Regions from separate parts of the Mesorhizobium sp. LEGMi-168a genome, predicted to be linked through region 1. Evidence: riboswitches for the same ligand, from Rfam matches in the RefSeq annotation. Region 1 holds a riboswitch; each other region holds the start of a gene.
What was found. Region 1 has a riboswitch for cobalamin ahead of bluB (5,6-dimethylbenzimidazole synthase). Riboswitches for the same ligand answer to the same signal wherever they lie in the genome.

Region 1 (7,294 bases):
CCTCGATGGACGATTTCACCGCCTCGGCGGGCCTGACGCGCGGCGCGCTCTACCATCATTTCGGCGACAAGAAGGGGCTGCTGCAGGCAGTGATTGCCGAGATCGACGGCGAGATGGCGGCGCGGGTGAACGAGGTGGCCGCGCGGGCGCCGACGCGCTGGCAGCATTTCGTCGACGAATGCACCACCTATATCGAGATGGCGCTGGAGCCGGAGATCCAGCGCATCATGTTCCGCGACGGCCCGGCGGTGCTGGGGGATCCGGCGCAATGGCCGAACGCCAACGCCTGCACGGCGTCGATGACGGATCATCTGACAAGGCTGCAGGAAGAGGGCGTGGTCGTGCCCGATCTCGATCCCGAGACCGCGGCGCGGCTGATCAACGGCGCCAGCAGCCAGGCCTCGCAACGCATCGCCAATTCGAACGATCCCGAGGCGACGTCGAAGAAGGCGATAGCTGCGTTCAAGCAACTGCTCGAAGGTCTGCTGAGGAAAGCAGACGAACCGGCCGGATAAGCAGCGTCGCTCGGACTTGTGCACCGGTTTGATGTCTGAATGGCCCTGCCCGCAATTGACTTTGATCGGGGTGGGCGCATCCTCTCCGGCCAACTCTGAGGTGGGAGAGTCGGGGCCATGTGGGACTTCAGCATCGGCCGGTCGGTGTCCATCATGATGCGGACATGGCCGTTCATCGTCTTTCGCATGATCGTCTATTTCGGCATCACGGTGGCCTACATCATGGCGACCGGCACCGGCGCCAGCGTCGGCTATGGCGTCGGCCACATCTCGACCGACCCGGACGGGCCGATGTCGTTTGCGTTGTGGGGCGGGGTTGTCGGCTTCGGCGTCGTCTCGATCGCCGTCTACTGGATCCGCGAATACATCCTCTATGTCCTCAAGGCCGGCCATATCGCCGTGATGGTCCATCTGATCGACGGCCACGACGTTCCCGACGGCCAGGGCCAGATCGCCTATGCGAAGGAAGTGGTCACCCAGCGCTTCGCCGAGGCCAACATCCTTTTCGTCGTCGATCAGCTGGTGAAGGGCGCCATCCGCGCCATCACCGGCCTGATCGGCGGCATCGCCGCCTTCCTGCCCATTCCGGGCTTGAGCGGCCTCGTCAGCTTCATCAACACGGTCATCCGCCTGTCGCTGACCTATGTCGACGAGATCATCCTCGGCTACAACATCCGCATCAATTCCAACTCGCCTTTCGAGACCGCCAGGCAAGGCGTCGTGCTCTACGCGCAGAACGGCAAGCGCATGGTCAAGAACGCCGTCTGGCTGGCGGTGATCATGTGGGGCGTGTCCTTCGTCATCTTCCTTTTGATGCTGGCGCCTGCCGGCGCCATTCTCTGGGTCATGCCCGGACAGCTCGCCGGCTGGGCCTTCGTGCTGGCCATCGTCTTCGCCTGGGCCTTCAAGGCGGCTTTCATCGAGCCCTTCGCCATCGCTTCGCTGATGCAGGTCTATTTCGCCACCATCGAGGGCCAGGTTCCCAATCCGGAATGGGACCGGCGCCTGGCCGAGACCTCGTCGAAATTCAGGGAACTCCGCGACAAGGCGCTCGGCTCCTTCGGCGGCTCGCGCTGGGACACGCCCCGGCCTGCTTGATCAGCAGCCCCTTAACCTACGAAGGTCGCCTGATCACGGCTTCGGCAGCTCGACGCCGCGAAGCTTTGCAATCGCCGACTTGAGCGGCGCCTCGCCGGCGCCGCAAAAGGTCTCGCTCATCACCAGCTCGGGCAGCGGCAGGCGCTTGCCCCAGCCATGCGCTTCGAGGTCCGGCTTCGGCGCGAATTCCGAGACGCGGCCGACGCAGAGATAGGCGATCGGCGTGACATGCTCGGGGATCGACAAGAGCCGCTTCAATGCTTCCGTTTCGATGATGCTTACCCAGCCGACGCCGACGCCCTCGGCCCGCGCCGCCAGCCAGAAATTCTGCACGGCGCAAACGGTGCTGTAGAGGTCCATTTCCGGATTGTGCCAGCGCCCGAGCGGCGAGTCCTTCGAACGCTGCCGGTCGCAGGTGATGCATAGATTGAGCGCGCTTTCGCAGATGCCTTCGAGCTTCAGCTTGCGGTAGAGCGCCTGCCGCTCCGCCTCGATCGCCGGCAATTCCTGCTCGCGCGCGGCGAGGAACAGGTCGCGCACCTGCCGCCGTCGTTCGGCATCGCGGATGACGATGAAATTCCACGGTTGCATATAGCCGACCGATGGCGCGTGGTGCGCGGCCGTCAGCAATCGCGCCAGCACGGCATCGTCGAGATCGTCCGAAACGAAATGGCTGCGCACGTCGCGCCTGGTGAAAATCGTCCGATAGACGGCGTTCCGCGCCAATTGGTCAAAGTCATCGCCGCCGGTGGCGGCCGCTCGTGCCTGCATCGCTTTTCCCCTTGCGACAGCAATCATCCGCCTGACCATGCGGACGACCATGTCTGCCGGGCCGGTCTTCTGGCTCGGGATCGTCCCGCGTCCGGCGCCTTCCCGTCTGAGACAGTGGCTTTTGCCGGCGCGGTCCCCCTTACAGCGTTGGGCACGCCACGGATTTCAACCGTGTTCCCGATTCTCCCGCGTTGCGGGCACCAGGCAGCGGCGCGATCTTATCGCGAAGCTTCAGCCGCGCCAATGCCATCGGCGACACATCAAGACGCGATTTTCCCCAGCCATTCGGCGCTCAAACATGGTCATCCGGGTTACGCATGCCTAGATTAGGCGCCATGACCACCCGTCTCTACACCCATCCGGTATTCTTGGAACACCTCACGCCGCCCGGCCACCCCGAGCGGCCCGACCGTTTGCGCGCCATCGAGCGCGTGCTCGACGACGAGGCTTTTTCGACTCTCGACCGCGTCAAGGCGCCGGAAGGCGACGAGGCGACCATCCTTTATGCGCATCCGGAAGACTTTGTCGCCCGCATCCGCGCGGCCATCCCAGAGAGCGGCATCGTCTCGATCGATGCCGACACCAGCGCCAGTCCGAAGAGCTGGCAGGCCGCGGTGACGGCGATCGGCGCCGCCAATGCTGCGGTCGACGACGTCTTCGAGGGCCGCGCCGCCAATGTCTTCGTTGCCGCGCGGCCGCCCGGCCACCATGCGGAAAAGACGACCGCGATGGGCTTTTGCCTGTTCAACACCGCGGCGATCGCCGCCCGCTACGCGCAGAAAAAGCACCAGGTCGAGCGCGTCGCCATCGTCGACTGGGACGTCCATCACGGCAACGGCACGCAGGACATCTTTTGGGACGATCCGTCGGTGCTCTACTGCTCGACCCACCAGATGCCGCTTTATCCCGGCACCGGCGCCAAGAGCGAAACCGGCGCCGGCAACATCGTCAACGCGCCGCTCGCGCCCAGCACCGGCAGCGAGACGTTCCGCGACGCCTTCCTGTCGCGCGTGCTGCCGTCGATCGATGCATTCAAGCCGGACCTGATCATCATTTCCGCCGGTTTCGATGCGCACCATCGCGATCCGCTGGCCGAGATCAACCTGACCGAGGAGGATTTCGACTGGGCGACCGGCCAGTTGATGGATCGCGCCGGGCGCCACAGCGGCAACCGGCTCGTTTCCCTGCTGGAGGGCGGCTACGATCTGCAGGGACTGGCATTTTCGGTCGCCGCCCATGTCGGGCGGCTGATGAAGGGATAGGATATGGCTGGCGAAGGCAATGAAGACGTCAAAACGATGAGCTTCGAACAGGCGCTCGACGCGCTGGAGAAGATCGTCGATGATCTGGAGCGCGGCGATGTCCCGCTCGACCAGTCGATCCGCATCTACGAGCGCGGCGAGGCGCTGAAGGCGCATTGTGATCGGCTGCTCAAGGCCGCCGAGGACAAGGTCGAGAAGATCAGGCTCTCGCGCGACGGCAAGCCGGTGGGAACGGAGCCGCTCGACGCTGAGTAAGCTGTACTGATATTCAGGTGAAGCCGGCCTGACCTGAATCTCAACACACCTTGGTGCATAATCTCGACGGCGGGACACGACAGACAGGAGGCGAGCAAGCATGTGCCGAAACATCAAGACCCTGTTCAATTTCGAACCGCCGGCGACCGACGACGAGGTCCATGACGCGGCATTGCAGTTCGTGCGCAAGCTGAGTGGTTCGACCAAGCCGTCCAAGCGCAATGAGCATGCCTTCCACCACGCCGTCGAGGCGATCGCCGCCGCCGCGCGCGAGCTCATCGATTCGCTCGAAACCGCCCAGGAGCCGCGCAATCGCGAGGAAGAGGCCGCCAAGGCGAAAGCCAGGTCCGCGCTCCGCTTCGCCTGAGGATGCATCGATGAGTTTTTTCCCGGGCAATGATCCTGAGGCCGGCGACGCCTTCGCCTGCGACCAGATCGAATTGATGGTCATCCCCAACGCCAAAGATATTGGCGGTTTCGAGGTTCGCCGCGCCTTGCCGACGGCAAAGCGTCGGCTGGTCGGCCCGTTCATCTTCTTCGACCGCATGGGACCGGCCATCCTGCGCGCCGGCCATGCGATCGACGTGCGCCCGCATCCGCATATTGGGCTTTCCACCGTCACCTATCTGTTCGACGGCAAGATCAGGCATCGCGACTCGCTCGGCACCGAAATGGTGATCGCGCCAGGCGACGTGAATCTGATGACCGCCGGTCGCGGTATCGTTCATTCCGAGCGCACGCCCGAGGAGCTGCGCGGCGCGCCGATGTCGATCTCCGGCCTGCAGACCTGGTTGGCGCTGCCCGACGGCAGGGAAGAGATCGCCCCGATTTTTGAGAACACGTCGGTGATCCGCCTGCCCGAGATCGACGCCGAAGGCATCAGCGGCCGCCTCGTCATCGGTGAATTTTCCGGGCTGCGCTCGCCGGTCGCGACCGCCTCGGAGACGCTTTATGCCGATCTGCGGCTGGCGACGGGCGCCAGCGTCAAGATCCCCGCCGATGCCGAGGAACGCGCCATCTATACGCTGGAAGGCGAGGTTTCGATCGCCGGAGATCGTTTTCCGGCTGAGCGGCTTCTGGTGTTCAAGCCGGGCGAGGAAATCGTCGTCTCGTCCGAGCGCGGCGCGCATTTCATGCTGTTCGGCGGAGCGTCGCTGGGTTCCAAGCGTTATATCTGGTGGAATTTCGTTTCGTCCTCGAAGGAACGCATCGAACAGGCCAAAGAAGAATGGAAGACAGGCCGCTTCGATATCGTTCCTGGCGATGAGGAAGAATTCATTCCGCTGCCGGAAGGTTAGAGCATGATGGACATCGTGCGCCAGCCGCGTCACTGACACGCATTTACATTCGCTCGCCGGCAGCATATTTCGCGCATGATCAAGGCGCATATTTGTGAAGGTTGGAGCAATTCCGGGAAAAGTGTGAAACGGTTTTCCGTCCGGAATTGCGTGAAACAAGAAGACAGAGCGGTCCCGTGAAACGGTTAACCGCTCTGATGCAAGGTTAAGATTTCAGCAGGCCGCAACAGAGTGAACCCGAAGCCCGATACGCCGCTCCTCGACAGGGTCCGCATTCCTGCGGATTTGCGGGCGCTCGAGGAAAGCGAGCTGCCGCAGCTGGCGAGCGAACTGCGCACCGAGCTGATCGATGCCGTGTCGCACACGGGCGGCCATCTTGGCGCCGGGCTGGGCGTCGTCGAGCTGACGGTTGCGCTGCACTACGTCTTCAACACGCCGCAAGACCGGCTGATCTGGGATGTCGGCCACCAGGCCTATCCGCACAAGATCCTGACCGGCCGCCGCGACCGCATCCGCACGCTGCGCCAGGAGGGCGGCCTCTCCGGCTTCACCCGGAGAGCCGAGAGCGAATACGACCCCTTCGGCGCCGCGCACTCCTCGACCTCGATTTCCGCCGGCCTCGGCATGGCCATGGGCCGCGACCTTTCGGGTGGCCGCAACAACGTCATCGCAGTCATCGGCGACGGCGCCATGTCAGCCGGCATGGCCTATGAGGCGATGAACAATGCCGGCGCGCTCAATGCCCGCCTCATCGTCATCCTCAACGACAACGACATGTCGATCGCCCCGCCGACCGGCGCGATGAGCGCCTATCTGGCGCGGCTCGCCTCCGGCAAGGCCTATCTCGGCCTGCGCGATTTCGGCAAGAAGCTGACCTCCTATCTCGGCAAGCGCGCCGACAACGCCATCACGCGCGCCGTCGAGCACGCACGCGGCTATGTCACCGGCGGCACGCTGTTCGAGGAAATGGGCTTTTTCCACATCGGCCCGATCGACGGACACAATCTGGAGCACCTGATCCCGGTGCTGAAGAACGTTCGCGACAATGCCGACGGCCCGGTGCTGATCCATGTCGTGACCCAGAAGGGCAAGGGCTACGCGCCGGCGGAAGCCGCTGCCGACAAATATCACGGCGTCAACAAGTTCGACGTCATCACCGGCGCGCAGGCCAAGGCGCCGGCCAACGCGCCGAGCTACACCAAGGTCTTCGCCGAGAGCCTGATCCAGGAAGCGCGCGAGGACGACCGGATCGTGGCGATCACCGCCGCCATGCCGAGCGGCACCGGCCTCGACCTCTTCGGCGAGGTGTTCCCGACCCGAACCTTCGATGTCGGCATTGCCGAGCAGCACGCGGTGACCTTCGCCGCCGGCCTCGCCACTGAAGGCTACAAGCCCTTCGCCGCCATCTATTCGACCTTCCTGCAGCGCGCCTACGACCAGGTCGTCCATGACGTGGCGATCCAGAAGCTGCCGGTGCGTTTCCCGATCGACCGCGCCGGCTTCGTCGGCGCCGACGGCGCCACCCATTGCGGCGCCTTCGATACGACGTTCCTCGCCTCGCTGCCTGGCTTCGTCGTCATGGCCGCCGCCGACGAGGCGGAGCTTCGCCATATGGTGCGCACCGCAGCCGACTATGATGGCGGCCCGATTGCCTTCCGCTATCCGCGTGGCAACGGCGTCGGCGTCGACATGCCGGAGCGCGGCTCGGTGCTCGAGATCGGCAAGGGCCGCATCCTGCGGGAGGGCACCAAGGTGGCGCTTCTCTCCTTCGGCACGCGGCTGCAGGATTGCCTGCTGGCTGCGGAAGAGCTCGGCGCGGCGGGCCTTTCCACCACGGTCGCCGACGCCCGCTTCGCCAAGCCGCTGGACGAGGATCTCATCCGCCGCCTTGCCCGCTCGCACGAGGTTCTGGTGACGGTGGAGGAGGGCGCTGTCGGTGGCTTCGCCAGCCAGGTGCTGCATTTCCTCGCCCATGAGGGGCTTTTGGAAAGCGGCCTCAAGGTCCGCCCGCTGGTCCTGCCCGACGAATTCACCGATCACGCCAAGCCCGAGAAGATGTATGCCGACGCGGGCCTCGATACGGCCGGCATCGTGC
Region 2 (7,294 bases), on a different contig from region 1:
GATCTTCGACCGCATCGTCGAGCAGGCGATCCGGGTGGGTCTGGTCGACGGCACGGTGCTCTATACCGACAGCACGCATCTGAAGGCCAACGCCAACAAGGGCAAATACGACCTTGCCATGGTCGCCAAGTCGCGTGCCGACTACTGGGCCGATCTCGACCGCGCGATCGAGGCCGAGCGGGCGCTGCATGGCCAGAAGCCGCTGAAGGACAAGCAGCGCAAGCCGCCTGAGAAGCAGACCAAGGTCTCGCGCGCCGATCCGGAGGCCGGCTACATGGTGCGCGAGGGCAAGCCGAAGGGCTTCTTCTACCTCGATCACCGCACGGTGGATGGGCGCTGCGGCATCATCACCGACACATACACCACGCCGGCCAACGTGCACGACTCGATCGTCTATCTTGGCCGGCTCGACCGCCAGGTGGAGCGCTTCGGCTTCACGGTGGCGGCGGCGGGGCTGGATGCCGGCTATGCCACGCCGGGCATCGCCAAGGGACTGGAAGACAGGAACGTCCGGGGCGTCATCGGCTATCGCAACCCGAGCCCGCCAAAGCCCGGCAAGATGCGGAAGAGCGACTTCGTCCATGAAGCGGAGCTGGACGGCTATCGTTGCCCGCAGGGTCAGTTGCTCACTTACGCCACAACCGATCGCGCCGGCTACCGCCAATATAGGAGCGACCCAGCCATCTGCCGCGACTGTCCGCTGCTGGCCTCCTGCACATCAAACGCCAAGGCCGAGCGCACCATCACACGTCATGTCTGGCAGGACGCCCGCGAGCGCGTCGACGCCAACCGGCTCACGGCATGGGGCAAGGCCATCTATCGCCGCCGCAAGGAGACCGTCGAGCGATCCTTCGCCGATGCCAAGCAGCTCTTCGGCCATCGCTACGCCCACTTCCGAGGGCGAACACGCGTCGCCTGCCAGTGCCTGATCGCAGCCGCCGCCCAGAACATGAAAAAGATCGCAATCAGCCTCTGGCCAAAGCCTAAACCGAGCCTCGCATGAGGCCCAACCTGCGTCGCCAGCCTCCTGACATTGCCTCCCGACATCAATTTGCCAAGTGCAATCAACCCACAAAACAAAACCCCGCCGAAAATCGACGGGTTTGTCAGCGGTCTGGAGGCGGGTTTGATCCCGCCTTTTTTATATTCCATGCGGGTTAAGCCCAGGCTGCGCCGCTCCCGAACGACTCTCGATTGCCGAAATCAAGCTGCGACCTTCTTGCGCGTCCGCTTCGCAGGCTCGGGCATCTCCGGCTCTTTCGGTTTGCGGCCGAGCCCCATTGTCTTGGCCAGGGCCGAGCGCGCCGCGGCGTAATTCGGCGCTACCATAGGATAATCGGCAGGCAAGCCCCATCTGGCACGATATTCATCCGGCGTGAGCCCATAATGGGTCGACAGATGGCGCTTGAGCGATTTGAATTTCTTCCCGTCCTCAAGGGAAATGATGTAGTCCGGTGTCACCGACTTCCTGATCGGTACCGCAGGCTTGAGAGCCTCTGGCTGTTCCGCGGAAAGGCCTGCGGCCGCGCCTTTGAGCGCAGCATGCACTTGACCGATTAAACCGGGTAGATCTCCCACCGGAACCGGATTGTTGGAGACATAGGCAGACACGACATCGGCGGTGAGCTCGATGAGGGCGTCGATGATCTTTTCGGCTTCTTCCGTCATTAAACGCTCCAGGCGGCGAGTGAAATACAGTCGGCGAAGCGTCGCTTCATAGTACCGGTTGTCGCTGAAAGCAACAACTGTCTCGAAGAGCAATTATTGCCAACGCTCGTCCAGAAGCGACGTCTATAGCGCCATATTCGCCTTCATGACCATTGATCCGTCCGTTGTTGGCGACCGTACCGAGGTGCTTCGCGCATTTCAGGCGCGTCCTGGCCGTAAGCTTTGCACCGAATTTCCAGTGATATCGAGAGCAGTCGCGTAAGCTGGAGCTCAATATCCAAGCCCATAGCTCGTAAGCAAATGTTGTGCGCGCTATGGCGAAGGCACACCGGGAGGCAGAATACGAACTGCTGGGAGACCGGCCAGAACTGAAATCTGACGAGGTGCCGACCCCGGTTTCTTCATTCATAGTAGAAGGAGCAGAGAGAATCGAAACGCGCTCCGGCACCAGCGCTTGGGGCCTGACGATCAGCACGCCCTTCCGTCGCTCAGAATCCAAACGAGAAGAGCGTTCACTTCCCGGCCGTTTCGCCTCTACCGCGAAAAAACAGGTGTCGCCGCTGATCTAGCGCAAGGCGTTGACGGAGCGCATATCGTAAAGTGGTTGCGTGCACCACGCAACGAGATCATTTATGAAGATCCTATTCACTGCGGTGGCTGTCGCCTTGCCAGCAGAGGCCGCTTTTGCTGCGCAAGCAATCCCCCTCAGACCTCAGAGCAACGGCTCTGGCCACTTTCAAGGCTTTGCCATCCACCACGCCGGCAGTAGCCAACAACCCTATCACCCCGGAGAAGATCGCGCTCGGCAAGCCAATGTTCTTTGATCCTCGCGTCTGGGTGTCAGGCGTCTTCTCGTGCAACTCCTGCCACAACTTGGCAACCGGCGGCGACGACAATCGTGAGACCTGGATCGGCCATGGCTGGCAGAAGGGACCGCGCAACGCGCCGACCGTACTGAACGCTGTCTTCAACATCGCCCAGTTTTGGGACGGTCGCGCCGAAGACCCGAAGGCTCAGGCGAAGGGACCGTTCCAAGCCAGCGTTGAAATGGCCAATACACCGGGTCAAGTCATCGCCACCCTCAAGTCGATGCCGCAATATGTCGAGTCGTTCAATACAGCTTTCCCGGGTGAAGATGATCGCGTAACATTCGAAAACTTCGCCAAGGCAATCGAAGCCTTCGAAGCGACACTGGTCACGCCGGCCCCCTTCGATAATTTCCTCAAAGGTGATGATGCCGCCATGACTTCCGAACAGAAACAGGGCCTGACACTTTTCATGGACAAGGGCTGCTCTTCCTGCCATGACGGGGTCAATGTTGGTGGGGACGGCTATTACCCATTCGGCCTCGTTGAAAAGCCCAGCCCCGACGTCCTGCCGGAAAATGACAAGGGCCGATTTGCGGTCACCAATACAGCCGACGGTTCATATGTTTTCCGCGTGCGCCGCTGCGCAACGTAGCACTCACCGCGCCATACTTTCATTCGGGCAAGGTCTGGGATCTGAAACAGGCCGTCGCCATCATGGGGACCACCCAGCTTGGCGAAAAACTGGCAGACGAAGATCGCGCATCTTAGGAAAATAAACGGCCAACTGGCTACGGAAAGTCGCAATGAACAATGATTGCGACTTTCACTGGACAATCACGACCTCAATGAGAACGCAAATACTTGGCCCGATCCAAATGTGTTACGATGGGATAACGTTAGGCATCTAGGCTGGCGTGAGACTGGTCAAAAAAATGTGTAGGCAGCTTATCCTATAAGGCGTTTTTGTCCCAGTTGGTATTCCTTCCAAATCACGTGTCGAAGGAAAACTGCAGATCCGCAGATACCGCAGATTTTCGCTGGAGTAACTTATTTCCAAAGATGCGGTTTACACATTCACGGCCTTCACGCGGTGGTTGATGATTCACACATGGTGAGAGATCAAAGACTTCCGGCCTGCACTTTCTCCCGGAGCGAGCGCGCTGCAGCGACCATATTCATGAGGGCAGGGCGGACCTCCTCCCATTTGCGCGTTTTGAGGCCACAGTCGGGGTTTACCCACAATTGGCCGTCGGACAGTCGCTCGCGGGCAAGCATGAGGAGGGCCGAAATCTCGCCGACTTCCGGGACACGTGGTGAGTGAATGTCATAAACTCCGGGACCGATTTCATTCGGATATTTGGAGCTCGTGAAGGCGTCCAGCAGTTCCATTTTCGAGCGTGACGTCTCAATCGAAATTACATCCGCATCCATTTCAGCGATCGCGTCGATGATCTCGTTGAACTCGGAATAACACATGTGAGTATGGATCTGAGTCGCGTCCTTCACACCCGTTGAAGCGATCCGGAAGCATTCGACAGCCCAGTCGAGATAGACCGTCCAATCACACTTGCGCAGCGGCAAGCCTTCGCGAAATGCCGCCTCGTCAATCTGGATCATCCTTGCGCCAGATCTTTCGAGATCCGTCACTTCATCGCGAATGGCGAGCGCAATCTGGCGGCAGACCTCGGCGCGGGATAGGTCGTCGCGAACAAAAGACCAGTTGAGAATGGTCACTGGGCCTGTCAGCATTCCCTTCACCGGCTTTTCCGTAAGCGACTGAGCGAATTCCCACCAGCGCATCGTCATCGGATTCGGGCGCGACACGTCGCCGAAGATGATAGGGGGACGCACGTAGCGGGAGCCATAGCTTTGCACCCACGCCTGCTGTGTGAAGGCGAAGCCGGACAGATGCTCGCCGAAATGCTGTACCATGTCGTTTCGTTCGAACTCACCGTGCACCAGCACGTCCAGCCCGATCTCCTCCTGCCAGCGAATAGCAGCCTCGGTCTCCTTCTTCAGAAAGGTTTCGTAATCGACATAGCTGAGCTGGCCCTTCGCATGAGCGGAACGCGCCTTGCGCACCTGAGGCGTCTGCGGGAAGGATCCAATCGTCGTCGTCGGGAACGGCGGCAGGCCGAGCGTGCGGGCCTGGACCCTGGAACGCTCGGCAAATGCGCTCTTTCGTTGCTTCATAGCGCCGTTGATGTCGGCGATCCGCCCTTCAACGAGCGGGTCGTGGACCTTCGTGGATGTTGCGCGAGTCGCGGCAGCTTCGGCAGAAGCTTTCAACTCGCCAGCCACCGCATCCCTACCTTGGGACAAGGCCCGGGCCAGGATGACCAGCTCGCCGGTCTTCTGGGCCGCGAAGGCGAGCCACGACCTGATGTTAGCATCCAGTGCCGTCTCCATACGCAAGTCGATCGGCACATGCAGCATCGAGCACGAAGGCGCGATCTCGACTCGGTCCAAGGGCCAGCCCGCGACGATCGGCTTGATGCGGTCGAGAATGGCAGTGAGGTTCGCACGCCAGACGTTGCGGCCATTGATCAAGCCAAGCGAGAGCACCAGATCCTTAGGCGCGAGCCGACCAATCGTTTCCAACTGCTCCGGAGCGCGCACGAGATCGACATGCAGCCCGGCTACCGGCAGAGAAATCGTCATCTCGAGATTGTCCCCCAGCGGCCCGAAATAGGTAGCCAGCATGATCTTCAGCTCGGGCGCGGCCTTTGACAGCTGCCCATAGGCAAATTCAAATGCAGCTCGTTCGTTCGGGTTTAGATCGAGCACAAGCGCTGGCTCGTCGATCTGCACCCAATCGGCTCCCGAGAGTTTCAACCTCCGCAGGAGTTGCTCGTAGACGGGCAAAAGCCGTGGAAGTAGCGCGATGGGACTGAACCCTTCAGCAGGTGACTTCGCCAGCTTGAGAAAAGTGACCGGCCCCAGCATGACCGGGCGTGTGTGAATGCCCAGGGCCTTTGCCTCGAGGAAGTAATCAACCGGTTTCGTCGACGAGAGCGTGAACGCCTGATCGTCGTCAAGTTCCGGCACGATGTAGTGATAGTTGGTGTCGAACCATTTGGTCATTTCCATCGCGTTCAGGCTAGATCCATGAGCCGCGTGCTGGCGGCCTGCCTGCCTACAATCCTCCCTCTGACCTTGGTTGCCGCGGGCCATGGCGAAATAGATGTCGAGTGGGACCTCGCCGCCATTCCATGCGTAGCGGGGCGGCACGGCGCCGACCATGGCTGCGGAGTCGAGTACATGGTCGTAGAGCGAAAAGTCATTCGACGGGATTTTCGACACGCCGCGATCGCGCTGCTCCTCCCAAATGGCGGCACGGAGCGCCTTCGCCGTCGCGAGAAGGTCGGCAGCACAAGATTTTCCGGACCAATAGCTTTCAAGCGCGAATTTCAGTTCTCGCCGACGACCGATACGCGGCACGCCGAGCGTTGCTACAGGAATTTGCTGAGAGACAGTCATGCCATACCCCGATGGTTGGGGCGCGGGACAAAGAAGGCGCTAATAGTCCGGCACGAACGCCGGGCTGCCGCGCCCGCCAAGACACCCCGCCCGTGGACGTAGTTCGCCGTGGCAGGTCTCCTGGCTCGCGGGGATCATAGCCTCTGCCCGTCTTCCCAAGGCTGTTCGCCTCAGTGACATGAGTGGGGTCGGCTCGCCGCTAACAGTTGCGGGGGCAGCGCCGGCATCGCACCGGCTTCCCTCTTAGCTCCGATGCGGCAGCGCCGCACGGAGAACCACGACACGGAGACAATCATAGCCGTCCACTCTTTTGTCAATACCGTATAAAGAAATGTTTATGTCATTATGCGAATGCGCGTTGCGCTGTCGGCGTGTTCTCCAAATCGCGTGGAAGGCGACTAGGGGCCTCGCCTACAGGAATAGGTGACCGGGCCAAATCAACAAATGAGCGCTGTGCAGAGCTGTGGCGCGCGCGCCTGCCAGACGGCCTGGCTCGGCTGCGCAAAGATTGCGAGCCGGGGCCTTTGGTCGGATCGATTGGGGCGTGACGGTAGGGTGGCGCCAGCAGAATTGCGAGGCTAGTCGCATGCTGCAGTAGCACGTCGAATGATATCAAGATCGCCTGAAACTGCCACCGGTAAGTGGCGCCAATTAGTTTCAGAGTTTCGATAAGATCGTGCCCACTGACGTGGTGTAGGTGACGGCATTGGTCGCCGTGCTCTCCGGCATGGGCCGGATTGATCAGCGTGCCACTGCCGGCAGGCTGACGAGCGGATCATCACTCATCTGGCTGATGGTCTCAAGAGACATGTAGCGGGCACGCTGGACGGCCCATTCATCATTCTGCTCCAGCAGCAATGCTCCGACGAGGCGGACAATGGCGTCGTCGTTGGGAAAGATGCCGAAGACCTCTGTGCGCCGCTTGATCTCACCGTTGAGCCGCTCGATCGGGTTTATGCTGTGCAGCTTGACACGATGCTCCTTGGGGAAGCTCATGTAGGCAAGCACATCATGCTCGGCCTCATCCATGATGGCGGCGAGTTTCGGCACCTTCGGCCGGATCTGGTCGGCGACGGCGCGCCATTGCAGGCTGGCGGCTTCCGCCGTCTCCTGGGCGAAGGCGGTGGCGATGAAGGCCGAGACGACGCGGCGGCCGCTCTTGCCGGCATGGGCCAGAACATTGCGGGCGAAATGAACCCGGCAGCGTTGCCAGGTGGCGCACAGCACCTTGGAGACTGCTGCCTTGATGCCTTCGTGAGCATCGGAGACAACCAGCTTGACACCTCTGAGGCCGCGCCGGGTCAACTTGCGCAGGAACTCTGTCCAGATCGGTTCGG
Region 3 (7,294 bases), on a different contig from region 1:
TGATCAGCCGGCAATGGACGAGCGAGGAAGAGAACCCGATCACCGTCATGCGATCGGTGCTCGACCAGGGCCATTCGCTGATCATCTTCCCGGAAGGCACGCGCAACATGAGCGACGAGCTGCTGCCCTTCCGCTCCGGGCTCTACAATCTGTCGATGGCGCGGCCGGATGTGGAGCTCATCCCCTGCTGGATCGAGAACATGTCGCGCGTGCTGCCCAAGGGCCAGTTCCTGCCGGTGCCGCTGCTCTGCCGTGTCGTCTTCGGCGCGCCGGTGGCGGTGGCGCCCGGCGAGGAACGCCGCGCCTTCCTCGAACGCGCCCGCACGGCGCTTAAGGCGCTCAATCCGCGCCCCGACCGAGACGATTGATGCGCCACGAAATCAGCATTCTCATCATCGGCCTGTTCGTGATGCTGAGCACCGCCAGCATCACCGCCGCCACTCTTTCGGCGCGTGCGCCGAAGCCGCTCAGCGCGACGCTGGTCAACCTCACGCAGCGCATCAACGCCTGGTGGGTGATGGTGGCGCTGATGACGGTTGCCTTCTTCTTCGGCCGCTACGGCATGACCATCCTGTTCGCGCTGATCTCTTTCGCGGCGCTGCGCGAGTTCGTGACGCTGACGCACAGTCGCCGCAGCGACCATTGGGTGCTGCTCGGCATGTTCGGCATCGTCATTCCGTTCCAGTACTGGCTGGTGTGGACGGCCTGGTACGGCCTCTTCGTCATCTTCATCCCGGTCTACTGCTTCCTGCTGATGCCGGCGATCACGGCGCTGCATGGCGATACCGAACGCTTCCTGGAGCGCATCGCGGCGCAGCAATGGGCGATCATGATCTCGGTCTATTGCGTCAGCCACGTCCCTGCCCTGCTGACGCTCAACGTGCCGGGCTTCGAAGGCCGCAACCTGTTGCTCATCGCCTTCCTGATCATCGTCGTGCAGGGCAGCGACGTGCTGCAGTACATCTTCGGCAAGCTGTTCGGAAAACACCGCTTTTCGCCGACCGTCTCGCCGTCGAAGACCTGGGAAGGCCTGATCGGCGGGCTGGTCGCGTCGAGCCTGCTCGGCGCGCTCTTGTCCTTCATCACGCCGTTTTCGCCGCTGCAGGCCTCGGCCGTGGCCCTCGTTGCCTGCACGATGGGTTTTCTCGGCGGGCTCGTCGCGTCCGCGATCAAGCGCGACCAGGGCGTCAAGGACTGGGGCCATCTGATCGAGGGCCATGGCGGCATGCTCGACCGCACCGACAGCCTGGTCTTCGCCGCGCCGATCTTCTTCCACATCGTGCGCTATTTCTGGACGGTTTGAGGACCAGTCAGATCTGCTTACGCATCAAGAGCGTGACGACGAAGAAGGCGCCGAGCGAGCTGGTGATGATGCCGATCGGCAGTTCCTGCGGCGGCAGCAGCGTGCGGGCAAGCAGATCGCTGGCCAAGAGCAGGATCGCGCCGAATAGCGCGCAGATCGCTATCAGGGGCCGGTGCAGCGGACCGGCCAGCGGCCGGCCGAGATGCGGGATCATCAGGCCGACGAAGCCGATGACGCCGGCGACCGCAACGAGGATTGCGGTGGCCAGAGCGGCGATGAGAAATGTCGTGCGGCGCATCTTCGCCACCGGCACGCCGAGGCTTTCGGCGGCACTTTCGCCGGCGAGGAAGGCATCGAAACGGCGGTGGTTCCACAGGCCGTAGGCGAGGATGATGGCGGCGCCCAGCGCCGCCAGGCCGATATTGTCCCAACGGGCGAGGCCGAGCCCGCCCATGGTCCAGAACAGCACCGAGTGGGCGGCGCGCTGATCGCCTGCGAAGACGAGATAGTTGGTCAGCGCGGTGAACATGAAGGAGACTGCGAGGCCGGCAAGGATCAGCCGCTCTGGCCCCTGCCCCCGCACCCGCGAGACGAGCAGGAGCACGATTGCCGCCGCCAATATGCCGCCGGTGAAAGCCGCCACCGGCAAGGTCCAGATGCCAAAGCTGTCGCCGAAGACGGTGATGACCGAAACGGCGCCGGCGGCGGCGCCCGAGGAGAGGCCGAACAGGAACGGATCGGCAAGATCGTTGCGGGTGACGGTCTGCAACACTGCGCCGACGACGCCGAGGCCGGCGCCGACCGCGATCGCCAGCAGCGTGCGCGGCAGCCTGAGGTCGACGACGATGCTGCCGACGGGTCCAGGCACGGCCTCACCGCCCAACCCGCCCGCATACGCCAGCGCGCCGACGACCTCGCGCAGGGGTATCAGCGTCGAGCCATAGGCGATCGAAAGCAACGCGAGCGCGACGAGCAGCGCAGCGCCCAGGGACATTGCGAAGGCGAAGGGACTATGATGCAAATTCATGTCGTCGGGCCTGTCATCGCCTCGCCGACGTTCGAGTTTGGCCGAGACCTCCGTGACTTCGTCATTCCAGGGCGAAGCAGGAGCGAAGCTCCGTCGCGAAGACCCTGGAATCCATGCCGTGACCTCGCGCGCGGAGTGCGACGGCGCAGAATTCTGCACCGCTGCGGCGCCTCAGCGTCACGGCATGGATCCTCGGGTCTGCGCCGCGTCGCTTCGCTCCTTGCTCCGCCCGTGGATGACGAAGTCGCGAGCGTTTCAGCCGATCTCCAAGGCAGGCGATCCGTCAATGGAACCACTCCCGGCTCATCCATGCTCCGGAACTAGAACGCTTCCGGATGCATGGCTCTGGCGATCTTGCCGATCGCCTCGATGTTGGCGGGTCCGGGCGTCAGCTCGGCGTAACGCAACGCCACGAAGCGCTCGTTCTTGACCGCATCGGTCTCCTTCATCGCCGGATGCGCCTTGAGGAAATCGAGGAGTTTCTTGTAGCCGCCGCCATCCTGGTAATCGAGCAGGATGAGGAACTGCGGGTTGCGCGACGCGACCGTCTCCCAGTCGGTGTTGCCCCAGCTCGTCTCCATGTCGGCCATGATGTTTTCCCCGCCCGCGGCGGCGATCATGGCGTTGGGGATGGCGAACTTGCCGGCGGTGAAGGGCTTGTCCTCGCCGGAATCGTAGAGGAACACGCGCGTGCCCATGTGGTCGCCCACCTTCGCCGTAATGCTGGCGAGCTCGGCCTTCCAGCCGGCGATGAGCTTGTCGGCCTCGGCCGCCTTGCCGAAGATATTGCCCAGCTTCTCGACGTCGCCATAGAGCAGGTCCATCGAGGCGGCGGGCCGGTTCTTGTCGAGATGGACGCAGCTCTCGGTCAGCACCAGCGTCTTGATGCCGTGCGGGGCAAGCGTGTCGGGCGTGACCTCGCCACCCGGCTTCATGCCGTAATACCAGCCGGCGAAAAAGAAATCCGGCTGCACTGCGACCAGATTTTCAAGCGTCGGATATTTTGGCGCGAGCTCCGGGATCGAGCCCTGCTCGGCCTTGAATTCGGGGCCGACCTTGTACCAGCCGGTGATGCCGGTGAGCCCGACTATCGACGGCTGCAGCTTCAGCGCGAAAGCCATCTCGGCCATGTTGAGGTCCTGGATGACGGCGCGTTTCGGCGGCGCGTCGAAGGTCAGCGGCTTACCACAGCTGTCGACGGTGACCGGGAAGGCGAAGGCGGCCGAGGCGACAAGCGAAAAGGCCAGCGACAAAGCGAGGCGTTTCACGGGACGGTGCTCCTGATTTGGGGTTTGCTTGCGTTGTCCGGGTTGGCAGGTTCAGGATGGCGAGGACGCGCGGCTTGGAAGCTCGAAGACGGTGAGCTCGCGGTCCTCGGTCGGATGAGGCAGACGCAACACGTCGATGCCGAACACCGCGCGGATGAGTGGCTGCGCCAGCGCCTCGCGCGGCGGCGCCAGCGCGTGCAGCCGGGCGTTGCTCATCACCGCGACCCTGGTGGCGAAGGGCGCCACCAGCGCGAGATCGTGCAGCACCGCGACGACGGTCATGCCGAAGCCGGCGACCAGGTCGAGCAGTTCGCCGCGAGCGCGCGGATCGAGATGGTTGGTCGGCTCGTCGAGGAACAGGATTTTCGGCTCCTGCGCGATGGCACGGGCGAGCTGCGCGCGCTGGCGCTCGCCGCCGGACAGTGAGCCGATGGTGCGCGCGAGCAGCGGCAAGAGCCCGGTTCGGCGCAGCGCTTCGACGACGATGTCGCGATCGTCGTGCCGGCGCCTGAGGCCGGCGTGCGGGACGCGGCCAAGCTCGACATAGTCGATGAGCGCCAGCCGCGGATCCGGCTGATCCGTCTGGCCGACGACGGCGATGCCGAGCGCCCGCTCGGCGGCGCTGATCCTGCCCAGCCGGCGTCCGGCGAGGCGAACCTCGCCGCGACTCGGCGTCAACGACCCGCACAGCATGCGCAGCAGCGTGGTCTTGCCGGCGCCGTTGGGGCCGATGATGGCCAGCCGCTCGCCGGCGGACAGCGACAGGCTGACATCCTCGACCAGCGCCCGGCCGTTTGCCGTAGCGTGCAGATCGCGGGCTTCAAGCAGGGGGGCGCTCACCGGACCTGCTCCCTGACCTTGCCTGCGGTGGGGATGCGCGCCAGTATCTTGCCGGCGAGCCTTGCCGGGCGCTGGCCGGAATTGCACCAGCCGTCGGGCAGCGAGGCATAGAGCCTGGCAAATTCGACCAGCGCGCCGGCGTCGGTGCCCCTGTCGATGGAACCGAAGAGATAGGTGGCTTTGCCTTCCGCCTTGAAGGCCACGGTCAGCGGCCGCGCGCAGCCCGCCATGCAGTCGATGGTCTCGATGGCAAAGGACGGTGCCGGGTGCAAGGAAAGTCTGGAGCGCAGGTCGGCGCACAAATCCGCGCCGGACCTCAGCCCGGTCAAGCTATCACGGCACAGCGAACAGATAATGATGCGATGGCTGAAGGCGTCCAACATTCCGTCACTTTCCAAAATGGCGACGGAAGGATGCTGGACGAGCCGGCCGACAGGACCAGGGCCCGCGTCTCCTCCCGGCACACCCCGTCCGGTCAACTCATGTCGATGGCAGGTCTCCTGGCTCGCGGGTCGCCGCGCCATCCGCCTTCCCAGCCTTGCCGGCCAGTGGCGTTTCGGATGGAGCTCGCCGCTCACAGTTGCGGGGGCAGCCACGGCCTCGACCCAAATGGGCCTCACCGTGTTCCCTTTTCACCCCTCGCCTTGCGGCTCGGGGACCATGACGCCGCCATCGTAGGTTGCCTGCGCGCGAGTCGCAACGGGCTTCTGTCCACCTCTTGCGCGAAACACATTTGCGAGTCGCCGCCGCCATGTTTTCTTTCAGGTTTGGTATGTAATAACATTACGAATAGCGGGCGTTGCCTCGGCTTGTCAATGTCCTTTCGGCTTCGCTCCGTGCGCAATTTCGATCAAACTGGCTGTCGGCGCGATGGCTAGTGTCGCCTCGCCAAATGCGAGGAGCCATGGACCCGACCAAGAAAGCGCTGTGGTTTGTCGAAAGCCATCTGCCCGACGCGATTTCGCTCGACGATGTCGCGGCGAGCAGCGGCGTGTCGCGCTTCCACGTGACGCGCGCCTTCGGCGCCGCCACCGGGCGGTCGGTCATGGGCTATATGCGGGCGCGCAGGCTCAGCGAAGCGGCGCGCAAGCTCGCCGGCGGCGCGCGCGACATTCTCGCTATCGCGCTCGATGCCGGCTACGGCTCGCATGAGGCTTTCACGCGAGCCTTCCGCGACCAGTTCGGCACCACGCCGGAACTGGTGCGCGCCGAGGGCTCGACCAAAAACCTCGATCTCGTGGAGCCCATCCTCATGGACAGTTCGTTTCTCACCACGCTCGAGCCGCCGCGCTTCGAGACCAGCCGGCCGCTGCTCATCGCCGGGCTCGGCGGGCGCTACAGTTGCGAATCGAGCGCCGGCATCCCGATGCAGTGGCAGCGCTTCGGCCCCTATATCGGCCATATCCCCGGCGAGGTGCCGGGCGTCTTCTACGGCGTCTGCACCAATGGCGACGATGCCGGCAATTTCGACTATATCGCCGGCGTCGAAGTGGCGGATTTTTCCGACCTGCCCAAGGAGTTTTGCCGTGTACGGGTGCCGGCGCAGAAATACGCCGTGTTCTCGCACCTGGAGCACATCTCGACGATCCGCCGCACGGTCAACACGATCTGGAACAAATGGCTGCCGGCGTCGGGACATGAAATCGCCGACGCGCCGGAATTCGAGCGCTACGGGCCCGAATTCGATGCGCGCAGCGGCAATGGCGGGCTGGAGATCTGGGTGCCAATCAGGGGGTAAGGCGCCCTCTCCTTCTCCCACAAGGGGAGAAGAGAATGCGCTAAAGCTCCAAATTCCAAGTCTGGCCGACCAGATCCTTGCCGAAGGAATGGTGGCGCTCCTCGTCGACCAGCTTGAAGCCGGCCGCCTGGTAGATGCGGCGGGCCGAGCCCAGTATGTCATTGGTCCACAGCGTCAGCGTCTTGTAGCCCTTGGCGCGCGCGAAGGCGATGCACTCGTCGACCAGCCGCCCGCCGATGCCGAGACCACGCGCCGACGGCTCGACGTAGAGGAGCCTGAGCTTCGCCACCTTGGGCGACTTGCGCACGACAAAGACCGAGCCGACCACCTCGCCTTCCCGCTCGGCGACCCAGCTGCGCTCCCACCGCGGGACGAAATTCTTGACGAACTCGCCGAGGATTTCGGCGACCAGCGCCTCATAGGTTTCGTCCCAGCCATAGTCCTGCGCATAGAGCAGGCCCTGGCGGTGCGTGATCCAGCCGATGTCGCCGACCTGCAGCTGCCGCAAGATATAGGGCACCTTTGGCTCGGGTTTGTCGCCAAGCAGGTCCTGCACCGTGCGCATCGCCTTGACCAGCCGTTCCTGGTCGGCCGGCGCCAGACGATCGAGCAGCGCGCGAACCTGGTCGTGCGAATCCTGGTTGAGCGGCGCGAAGGCGTCCCTGCCCGCGGGCGTGATCGCGATCGAGGAACGCCGCGCATCGGCCTCGCTGGCGGCGCGCTCGACCAGGCCGCGGTCCTCGAATTTTTTCAGGAGCCGGCTGACATAACCCGGGTCTAGGCCGAGCTCGCGCACCAGGTCGCTGGCGACGAGCCCGTCGCGATGCGCGAGCTCATAAAGCACCCGCGCCTCGGTCAGCGAAAAGCTGCTTTTGAGCCAGCCTTCGTCGAGCACGCCGATCTGACGGGTGTAGAAGCGGTTGAAGGCGCGCACCGCATCGATACGCTCCTTGCCGGGGTGGTCGTGGATGGTCATGGGAGTTCCTCCTGTCTCGGACAGGATCAACCATTTAGTTGACTGAGTCAATAAAACGATTGAATTGCGACCTCACAATCTCGCAAGCGACGTGAAGTGCCCGCACAATGGATTTCCCAGTTTGGTAATTTGATACTTGTTC
Region 4 (7,294 bases), on a different contig from region 1:
CGAGGCCGACGGCGTAGCCGGTACGGCCGGGCGCGCTCGGATAGTCGGGGATCAGGATCGCCAGCTTGCGTCCAGCCCGCTCCGTCCGCTGCAGGCGAACGAAGGCGGCAATGCGCTTGGCTACCTGCGCGACGCGGTCGGCTTCCGGCCGGTTGGCAAAGGCGCGGAAGGCCAGTGCCGGATCGGTCTCGACCTCGCCCTTGAAGGAGATCGCGCCGGCGAGGATACGGCCGTCGAGCTCGGGCAGCACGACGTACATGGCGAGATCGGCCGGCGCCAGGCCGCGCTGGTTCTTCTCCCAGACCTTGCGCAGGGTGGTGGCGACGATGACCTGGAACACCGGCACGCCGGCGCGGTCGAATAGGGTTTCGGCACCGGGCTCGGCGCCGGAGGCGAAGGCAGTGGCGGTGATGATGGCGGACGGGTGCAGTGAGGCGATGGCGTTTTCGACAAAGGTCAGAGACACCGGATCCTTGAGGCTGGAGACGAAGATCGGCACCGGCGCCAAGCCCTGCTGCCGCAACGCTTCCGCGAGAGCGTCGATTGGGGCAACGTCGGCCGCCAGCAGCATCGATCGGTAGAACAGGATCGGGATGACGGCCGCGGCGTTTCCCTCCCCCTTGAGGGGAGGGTGGCCCGCAGGGCCGGGTGGGGTCGGGACGACTGGGCTCAACGCCTCTTTCCGGGGGCGTCCTTCAGGGCGTCGGCGCGCGTCACGGAGGACCCCACCCCCGGCCTGCAGCCGGACCCTCCCCTCAAGGGGGAGGGGGACCACGCCGCAGCCGGGTTCGTAGTAGCCGGCTTTCGGCACGCTGATCGGTTCGGCAACCATCAATTCCGATCCGGCCAATGTCGCCAATCGGTGCACGAGTGCGGCCATGTTTTGAGGACCGCCTTCGCGGAAATAGCCGAGCAAGGCGTCGAGTTCGGCGCGTGGCAGGGTCGAGCCTTCGATCAGGCGCTGGTCCTCGTCATGGCTTTCGCCCGGCAGCAGCGCCAGCTTGATGCCGCGCTCGCGGGCGATCGCCGCAAGCTGGTCGCAGCCATAGCGCCACCAGTCGTAGCCGCCGAGGATGCGGACCAGGATGACCTTGGCGTGGCGCGCCACGCTGTCGATCCAGAGATCGACGGACATCGGATGGCGAAGATCGCGCAGTGCTGCCAGCCGCATCGACGGCAGCCGCTCCGCGTCCGCCTTCCAGGCAGCCGCCAGTCCGGCGAGGTCGCTGTCGGTGAAGGACAGGGCCACGACATCCGCAGGCGTCTGCCTGAGGTCGATCGGCTCGGCTAGATCGTCGAGCGAAGCGGACGTCGTGGTGAGAATATGCATCGCGGTTCGTGCTTTGCCTCAGCCGGCGAGAATACGCTCGATCGCCGGGCGGTTCAGTCCCTTGAGGCCGATGACGACGAGCCGCGAACGGCGCTCATCCTCCGCCGTCCAGGCGCGGTCGTAATAGTGGTTGACGCGCGGGCCGACGGCCTGGAGCAGCAGCCGCATCGGCTTGCCGCCGACCTCGACAAAACCTTTGACGCGCAGCACGTTTTCCTGCTCGGCGGCGATGGCGACGCGTCTCGCCAGCTCATCGGGATTGGCGATCGACGGGATATCGATGACGAAGGAGTCAAAATCGTCGTGCTCGTGGTCGAGCTCGTCGTCGTGGTGGGTCTTGCGGTTCTCGATGTCGTTCTCGACGGCAAGGCCGAGGCCAAGCAGCACCGACGGATCGACCTTGCCGTGCGCGGTCGGCACGACCTTCACGGCGCGCGCCACGTGCTCGCCGATGACGGCGTTGGCGCGCTTCGAGCCCGCCGCATCCATCAGGTCGCTCTTCGACAGGATGATCAGGTCGGCGCAGGCGATCTGGTCCTCGAACACCTCTTCGACCGGATCGTCATGGTCAAGGGAATCGTCGGCGGCGCGCTGCGCCTGCAGGGCATCCATGTCGGAAGCGACGCGGCCATCGGCCAGTGCGGGGCCGTCGACCACGGCAATAACGCCGTCGACCGTCACACGGCTCTTCACCGTCGGCCACTGGAAGGCCTGGACGAGCGGCTTCGGCAGAGCGAGGCCGGAGGTCTCGATCAGGATGTGATCGACCTTCGGCGTACGCGACAGGATCTGGTCGAGCGCCGGCACGAAATCGTCGGCAACGGTGCAGCAGATGCAGCCATTGGCGAGCTCGACGATGTTTTCCTCAGGGCAAGTCTCGATGCCGCAGCCTTTCAGGATTTCGCCGTCGATGCCGACATCGCCGAACTCGTTGACGATGATCGCCAGCCGCTTGCCCTTGGCGTTTTCGAGCAGGTTGCGGATCAGCGTCGTCTTGCCGGCGCCGAGGAACCCGGTGACGACGGTGCAGGGCACGCGGGAAACGGAAGCGTTCATGGTCAGTCCTTCAGCATGTCGAGGGGAGGGATACGGGCAACAAGGCCGCGCTTGAGGGAATCGGGCCGGCCACGCCAAGGGATGAGGCCATCGGTCGAGGTCGCGAAGAGCTTTGCGCCGGCGACGAGGTCGGTGCCACTGGTCGTATCCAGATCGCCGAAGACGTAGCTCCAGCAGCCGTCGCGCAGCAGCGCAGCGCTCAAACGGCGTTTGCAATTGCCGAGGCATTCGACGGTGCGGATGCGGATGTTTTCGCCCGACGCGGCGTGGCGCGTGTCTTCGGCCAGCAGCGCGCCGGCGCGCGGATGGGCATCCGAACCGGTCTCGTCACGGCAGGAGGAACAGACAATGACGGTCACGCCGGCCAGCGCGTCGTCGGGTTCGGGCGAAAGATCAGCTGTTTTAGCCGGAAAACTGCCGTTGCGATCCAAAACCAGGCTCCTTGCCCGGAAAACCCGCCGAGCGATCGGATACTTAAAGTCTCAGACGGCAGGTCTCCTGGCTCGCGCTTCATCGCCTTGGCGCCGCCTTCCCGGGAACTTCCCAGTGGTTTTCGGCTGAGGCTCGTCGCTTACAGTTGCGGGGACAGCCGCGGATTTGGAATTTTTCAACTCCGCACCGCATTCCCTCTTGGCTCCTCCCTTTGCCGGGAGAAGACCGTCTGGCTCGGATTTAGGCTTACGGCTATGCGCCTGTCAACGCGCGGCTACGACACCGCCAAGTCAGCCAGCGCCGGCCCGAGGTCGCCGGCCGGCGTCACTTCGATCGCCTCCAGGCCGAGCCATGCCTGCATCTGTTTCAGCTCGTCGAAGAGCTGAGCAGCCGTTTCCGGCGGCGCGCCGGCCTCGGCATAGGCGGCATGGACGCGCAGCACGCTCGCCGGGCGATCGGCCCTTAAGTCGACGCGGGCGACAATCCGGTCGCCGAGCAGGAACGGCAGCACGTAATAGCCATACTGGCGCTTTTCGGCCGGCGTGTAGATTTCGATGCGGTAGCGGAAGCCGAACAGCTTTTCGGTGCGCGTTCGCTCGAAGACGACTGGATCGAATGGCGCGAGCAGGGCGCGGGCCTCGATCCGGCGCGGCATGCGGGCGTCCTTGTGCAGATAGGCGGTCTTGTCCCAGCCTTCGACTTTCACCGGCAGCAACTCGCCCGTTTCGACCAGTTCCTCGATGCGGTCTTTGGTGTCGCCCGGCGCCAGGCGGAAATAGTCGCGCAGGTCGCCATAGGTGGCGATGCCATGGGCGCGGGCGGAAATGCGCAGCAATTCGCGGTGTGCGTCCTCCACCGACGGGACAGGCAGATCGAGAATGGCTTGCGGCAGAACACGTTCCGGCAGGTCATAGTAGCGCTCGAAGCCGCGCCGGTAGGCGGTGGTGATGCGTCCGGCCCAGAACAGCCATTCGAAGGCGTGCTTGGCCTCGCTCCAGCCCCACCAGCCGCCATTGCCCTTGTGGCCTTCGATGTCGGAGGCGGCGATCGGCCCGCGTTCGGCGACTTGCCCGTAGATCTCCTCGATCATCTCCTTGCGCTCGCGGCCCCATTTGGCGAGGCCGAGATACATTTCCTCGCCCTGCTCGGCGCGCCGCATGCGCCAGCGCATCAGCGGCCAGGTCTCAACCGGAAGGAAGGACGCCTCATGCGCCCAATATTCAAACACCGCGCGCTTGCGGGTGACCGCGGCATTGTCGAGCAGCGCAAGCGGGTAGGGGCCGAGGCGCGAATAAAGCGGCATGTAGTGGGCGCGAACCACCGCGCTGACGGAATCGATCTGCAGCAGCCCGGTTCGGGAGAGCACGCGGGAGAGGTGCCGACGGTTGGGCTCGCCGCTGGGGCGAGGGTCAGTAAAGCCCTGCGCGCCGAGCGCGATGCGCCTGGCAGTGCGAAGCGAGATTTTTTCCTTCATCAAGCTACTCTTGCCCTGTTCCTTTGCCGGGATTTCCAGCTCGCGATTCCGGCCATGCTAGCAGGCAAATGGCGGGAGATATGTCAGGAGAGAAAAGTGGAGTAAAAAGTGAAGGAAATCAAACAGGAGCGGATCGGACCAGTTTCTTTCGATATGGCGTCCAGGCCCGGATTTTGAACAAGGTTTGACTTGCGTCGCTGGAACCGCTGCGCTAACCCTCGCCGCGTCGCAGCATAGGGCCCTTAAAACGGTTCAGCGGGTTAAACTGTCACGCTTCCGCATTAGAGTCCCTTGCTGTAATCAAAGTGAACTGGCCCGCCAAAGGAAAGTCGCCGCATGAGCGCACTCCTGACTTCGTACCTGCCCATCGTCCTCTTCATCGCGGTGGCGATGGTCGTCGGTCTCGCGCTTATCGTCGCGCCGTTCCTGGTGGCCTACCGCAATCCCGACCCGGAAAAGCTTTCCGCCTATGAATGCGGGTTCAACTCGTTCGACGACGCCCGCATGAAGTTCGATATCCGTTTCTACCTGGTGTCGATCCTGTTCATCATCTTCGATCTCGAAGTCGCCTTCCTGTTCCCGTGGGCGGTGTCCTTCTCGAAGGTCGGCATGCTCGGCTTCTGGTCGATGATGGTGTTTTTGGCGGTGCTGACCATCGGCTTTGCCTATGAATGGAAAAAAGGAGCGCTGGAATGGGATTGAACGACAGTTCAGGCACCCTCGTCGCGCCGAAGCCCAAGGGCATCATCGACCCCAACACCGGCAGGCCGGTGGGGGAGGACGATCCCTTCTTCCTCGAAATCAACAATGAGCTGGCCGACAAGGGTTTCCTTGTCACTTCGACCGAGGCGCTGATCACCTGGGCGCGCAGCGGCTCGCTGATGTTCATGACCTTCGGCCTCGCCTGCTGCGCGGTCGAGATGATCCACACCTCGATGCCGCGCTACGACAGCGAGCGTTTCGGCGTCGCGCCGCGCGCGTCTCCGCGCCAGTCCGACATCATGATCGTCGCCGGCACGCTGACCAACAAGATGGCGCCGGCGCTGCGCAAGGTCTACGACCAGATGCCGGAGCCGCGCTACGTCATCTCGATGGGTTCTTGCGCCAATGGCGGCGGCTACTACCACTATTCCTATTCGGTGGTTCGCGGCTGCGACCGCATCGTGCCGGTCGACATCTATGTGCCCGGCTGTCCGCCAAGCGCGGAAGCGCTGCTCTACGGCATTCTTCTGTTGCAGAAGAAGATCCGCCGCACCGGCACGATCGAACGGTGAGCCAATGACCCTGGCGTTGAACGAACTCTCCACCTATCTCGGCGAGAAGCTCTCCGGCCGCATCGGCGAGGCCGTGCTTGCCTATGGCGAGCTGACGGTTTCCGTCGAGCCGGGCAATTTGATCGAGGTGGCGACCTTCCTGCGCGACGACGCGCGCTGCCAGTTCATCTCGATCATCGACGTCTGTGGCGCGGACTATCCGTCGCGCGCCAGGCGCTTCGACGTCGTCTACCACCTGTTGTCGCCGAAGCAGAATGTCCGCATCCGCCTCAAGGTCCAGGCCGACGAGGAAACGCTGGTGCCGTCGCTGACCGCTGTCTATCCCGGCGCCGACTGGTACGAGCGCGAGACCTACGATCTCTATGGCGTGCTGTTCTCCGACCATCCGGATCTGCGGCGCATCCTCACCGACTACGGCTTTGATGGGCATCCGCTGCGCAAGGATTTCCCGCTGACCGGTTTTGTCGAGGTGCGCTACGACGACGAAGCCAAGCGCGTGATCTACGAGCCGGTGGAATTGAAGCAGGAATTCAGAAACTTCGACTTTTTGAGCCCGTGGGAGGGAACGGATTACGTCCTGCCGGGCGACGAGAAGGCGAAGGCAAATTGAGGCGCCACAATGGCTGAAACCTCCGTCCGCAACTTCAACATCAACTTCGGTCCGCAGCATCCTGCGGCGCATGGCGTTTTGCGCCTTGTGCTTGAGCTCGACGGCGAGGTGGTCGACCGCGTCGATCCGCATATCGGGCTGCTCCATCGCGGCACGGAAAAACTGATCGAGGCCAAGACCTACCTGCAGGCCGTGCCTTATCTCGACCGGCTCGACTATTGCGCGCCGATGAACCAGGAGCATGCCTTCGCGCTTGCAGCCGAGCGGTTGCTCGGCATCGAGGTGCCGAAGCGCGGCCAGCTGATCCGCGTGCTCTATTCTGAAATGGGCCGCATCATGTCGCACATCCTCAATGTGACGACGCAGGCGATGGACGTCGGCGCGCTGACCCCGCCGCTGTGGGGCTTCGTCGAGCGCGAAAAGCTGATGGTGTTTTATGAGCGCGCCTCCGGATCGCGCATGCACGCGGCCTATTTCCGGCCGGGCGGCGTCCACCAGGACCTGCCGCAGAAGCTGATCGAGGATATCGGCAAGTGGATCGATCCGTTCCTGAGGTCGATCGACGACCTCGACGCGCTGCTCACGCCCAATCGCATCTTCAAGCAGCGCAATGTCGATATCGGCACGGTTTCGCTTGCCGACGCCTGGGCTTGGGGTTTCTCGGGCGTCATGGTGCGCGGCTCGGGCGCTGCCTGGGACCTGCGCAAGGCGCAGCCTTATGAATGCTACTCCGAGATGGATTTCGACATCCCGGTCGGCAAGAACGGCGACTGCTTCGACCGTTACCTCGTGCGCATGGAAGAGATGCGCCAGTCGGCGAAGATCATGCGCCAGTGCGTCGATCTGCTGCTCGGCAAGGAAAGCGCCGGGCCGGTGTCGAACCTCGACGGCAAGGTGGTGCCGCCGAAGCGCGCGGCGATGAAGCGCTCGATGGAAGCGCTCATCCACCACTTCAAGCTCTACACCGAGGGCTATCGCGTGCCGGCCGGCGAGGTCTATGCGGCGGTCGAGGCGCCCAAGGGCGAGTTCGGCGTCTATCTCGTCTCCGACGGCACCAACAAGCCCTATCGCTGCAAGCTGCGCGCGCCGGGCTTCGCGCATCTGCAGGCCATGGATTT

Region 2: linked by a shared signal. The riboswitch ahead of metE (5-methyltetrahydropteroyltriglutamate--homocysteine S-methyltransferase) and the one ahead of bluB (5,6-dimethylbenzimidazole synthase) in region 1 are both predicted to bind cobalamin.
Region 3: linked by a shared signal. The riboswitch ahead of AC4FWB_RS29235 (DUF1636 family protein) and the one ahead of bluB (5,6-dimethylbenzimidazole synthase) in region 1 are both predicted to bind cobalamin.
Region 4: linked by a shared signal. The riboswitch ahead of AC4FWB_RS31325 (DUF1636 family protein) and the one ahead of bluB (5,6-dimethylbenzimidazole synthase) in region 1 are both predicted to bind cobalamin.

The regions. Positions count from the first base shown of each region.
Region 1 is NZ_JBZEGV010000002.1:422,299-429,592, reverse strand. It holds gene AC4FWB_RS05320 (TetR/AcrR family transcriptional regulator) at 1-515, shown strand, start outside; gene AC4FWB_RS05315 (hypothetical protein) at 633-1,613, shown strand; gene bluB (5,6-dimethylbenzimidazole synthase) at 1,647-2,384, opposite strand; cobalamin riboswitch at 2,426-2,605, opposite strand; gene AC4FWB_RS05305 (histone deacetylase family protein) at 2,720-3,646, shown strand; gene AC4FWB_RS05300 (exodeoxyribonuclease VII small subunit) at 3,650-3,901, shown strand; gene AC4FWB_RS05295 (DUF2277 domain-containing protein) at 4,002-4,268, shown strand; gene AC4FWB_RS05290 (pirin family protein) at 4,279-5,199, shown strand; gene dxs (1-deoxy-D-xylulose-5-phosphate synthase) at 5,431-7,294, shown strand, end outside.
Region 2 is NZ_JBZEGV010000035.1:383-7,676, reverse strand. It holds gene AC4FWB_RS29670 (IS1182 family transposase) at 1-1,003, shown strand, start outside; gene AC4FWB_RS29665 (Ros/MucR family transcriptional regulator) at 1,204-1,668, opposite strand; gene AC4FWB_RS29660 (hypothetical protein) at 1,983-2,237, shown strand; partial or broken gene AC4FWB_RS29655 (cytochrome-c peroxidase) at 2,301-3,233, shown strand; gene metE (5-methyltetrahydropteroyltriglutamate--homocysteine S-methyltransferase) at 3,597-5,957, opposite strand; cobalamin riboswitch at 6,051-6,252, opposite strand; partial or broken gene AC4FWB_RS29645 (IS256 family transposase) at 6,699-7,294, opposite strand, start outside.
Region 3 is NZ_JBZEGV010000033.1:49,690-56,983, forward strand. It holds gene AC4FWB_RS29210 (lysophospholipid acyltransferase family protein) at 1-368, shown strand, start outside; gene AC4FWB_RS29215 (phosphatidate cytidylyltransferase) at 368-1,303, shown strand; gene AC4FWB_RS29220 (FecCD family ABC transporter permease) at 1,311-2,330, opposite strand; gene AC4FWB_RS29225 (ABC transporter substrate-binding protein) at 2,651-3,598, opposite strand; gene AC4FWB_RS29230 (ABC transporter ATP-binding protein) at 3,650-4,438, opposite strand; gene AC4FWB_RS29235 (DUF1636 family protein) at 4,435-4,821, opposite strand; cobalamin riboswitch at 4,912-5,116, opposite strand; gene AC4FWB_RS29240 (AraC family transcriptional regulator) at 5,343-6,176, shown strand; gene AC4FWB_RS29245 (bifunctional helix-turn-helix transcriptional regulator/GNAT family N-acetyltransferase) at 6,217-7,152, opposite strand.
Region 4 is NZ_JBZEGV010000041.1:13,182-20,475, forward strand. It holds gene AC4FWB_RS31315 (cobaltochelatase subunit CobN) at 1-1,330, opposite strand, end outside; gene cobW (cobalamin biosynthesis protein CobW) at 1,349-2,386, opposite strand; gene AC4FWB_RS31325 (DUF1636 family protein) at 2,389-2,817, opposite strand; cobalamin riboswitch at 2,858-3,063, opposite strand; gene AC4FWB_RS31330 (winged helix-turn-helix domain-containing protein) at 3,093-4,292, opposite strand; gene AC4FWB_RS31335 (NADH-quinone oxidoreductase subunit A) at 4,629-4,994, shown strand; gene AC4FWB_RS31340 (NuoB/complex I 20 kDa subunit family protein) at 4,985-5,566, shown strand; gene AC4FWB_RS31345 (NADH-quinone oxidoreductase subunit C) at 5,571-6,176, shown strand; gene AC4FWB_RS31350 (NADH-quinone oxidoreductase subunit D) at 6,186-7,294, shown strand, end outside.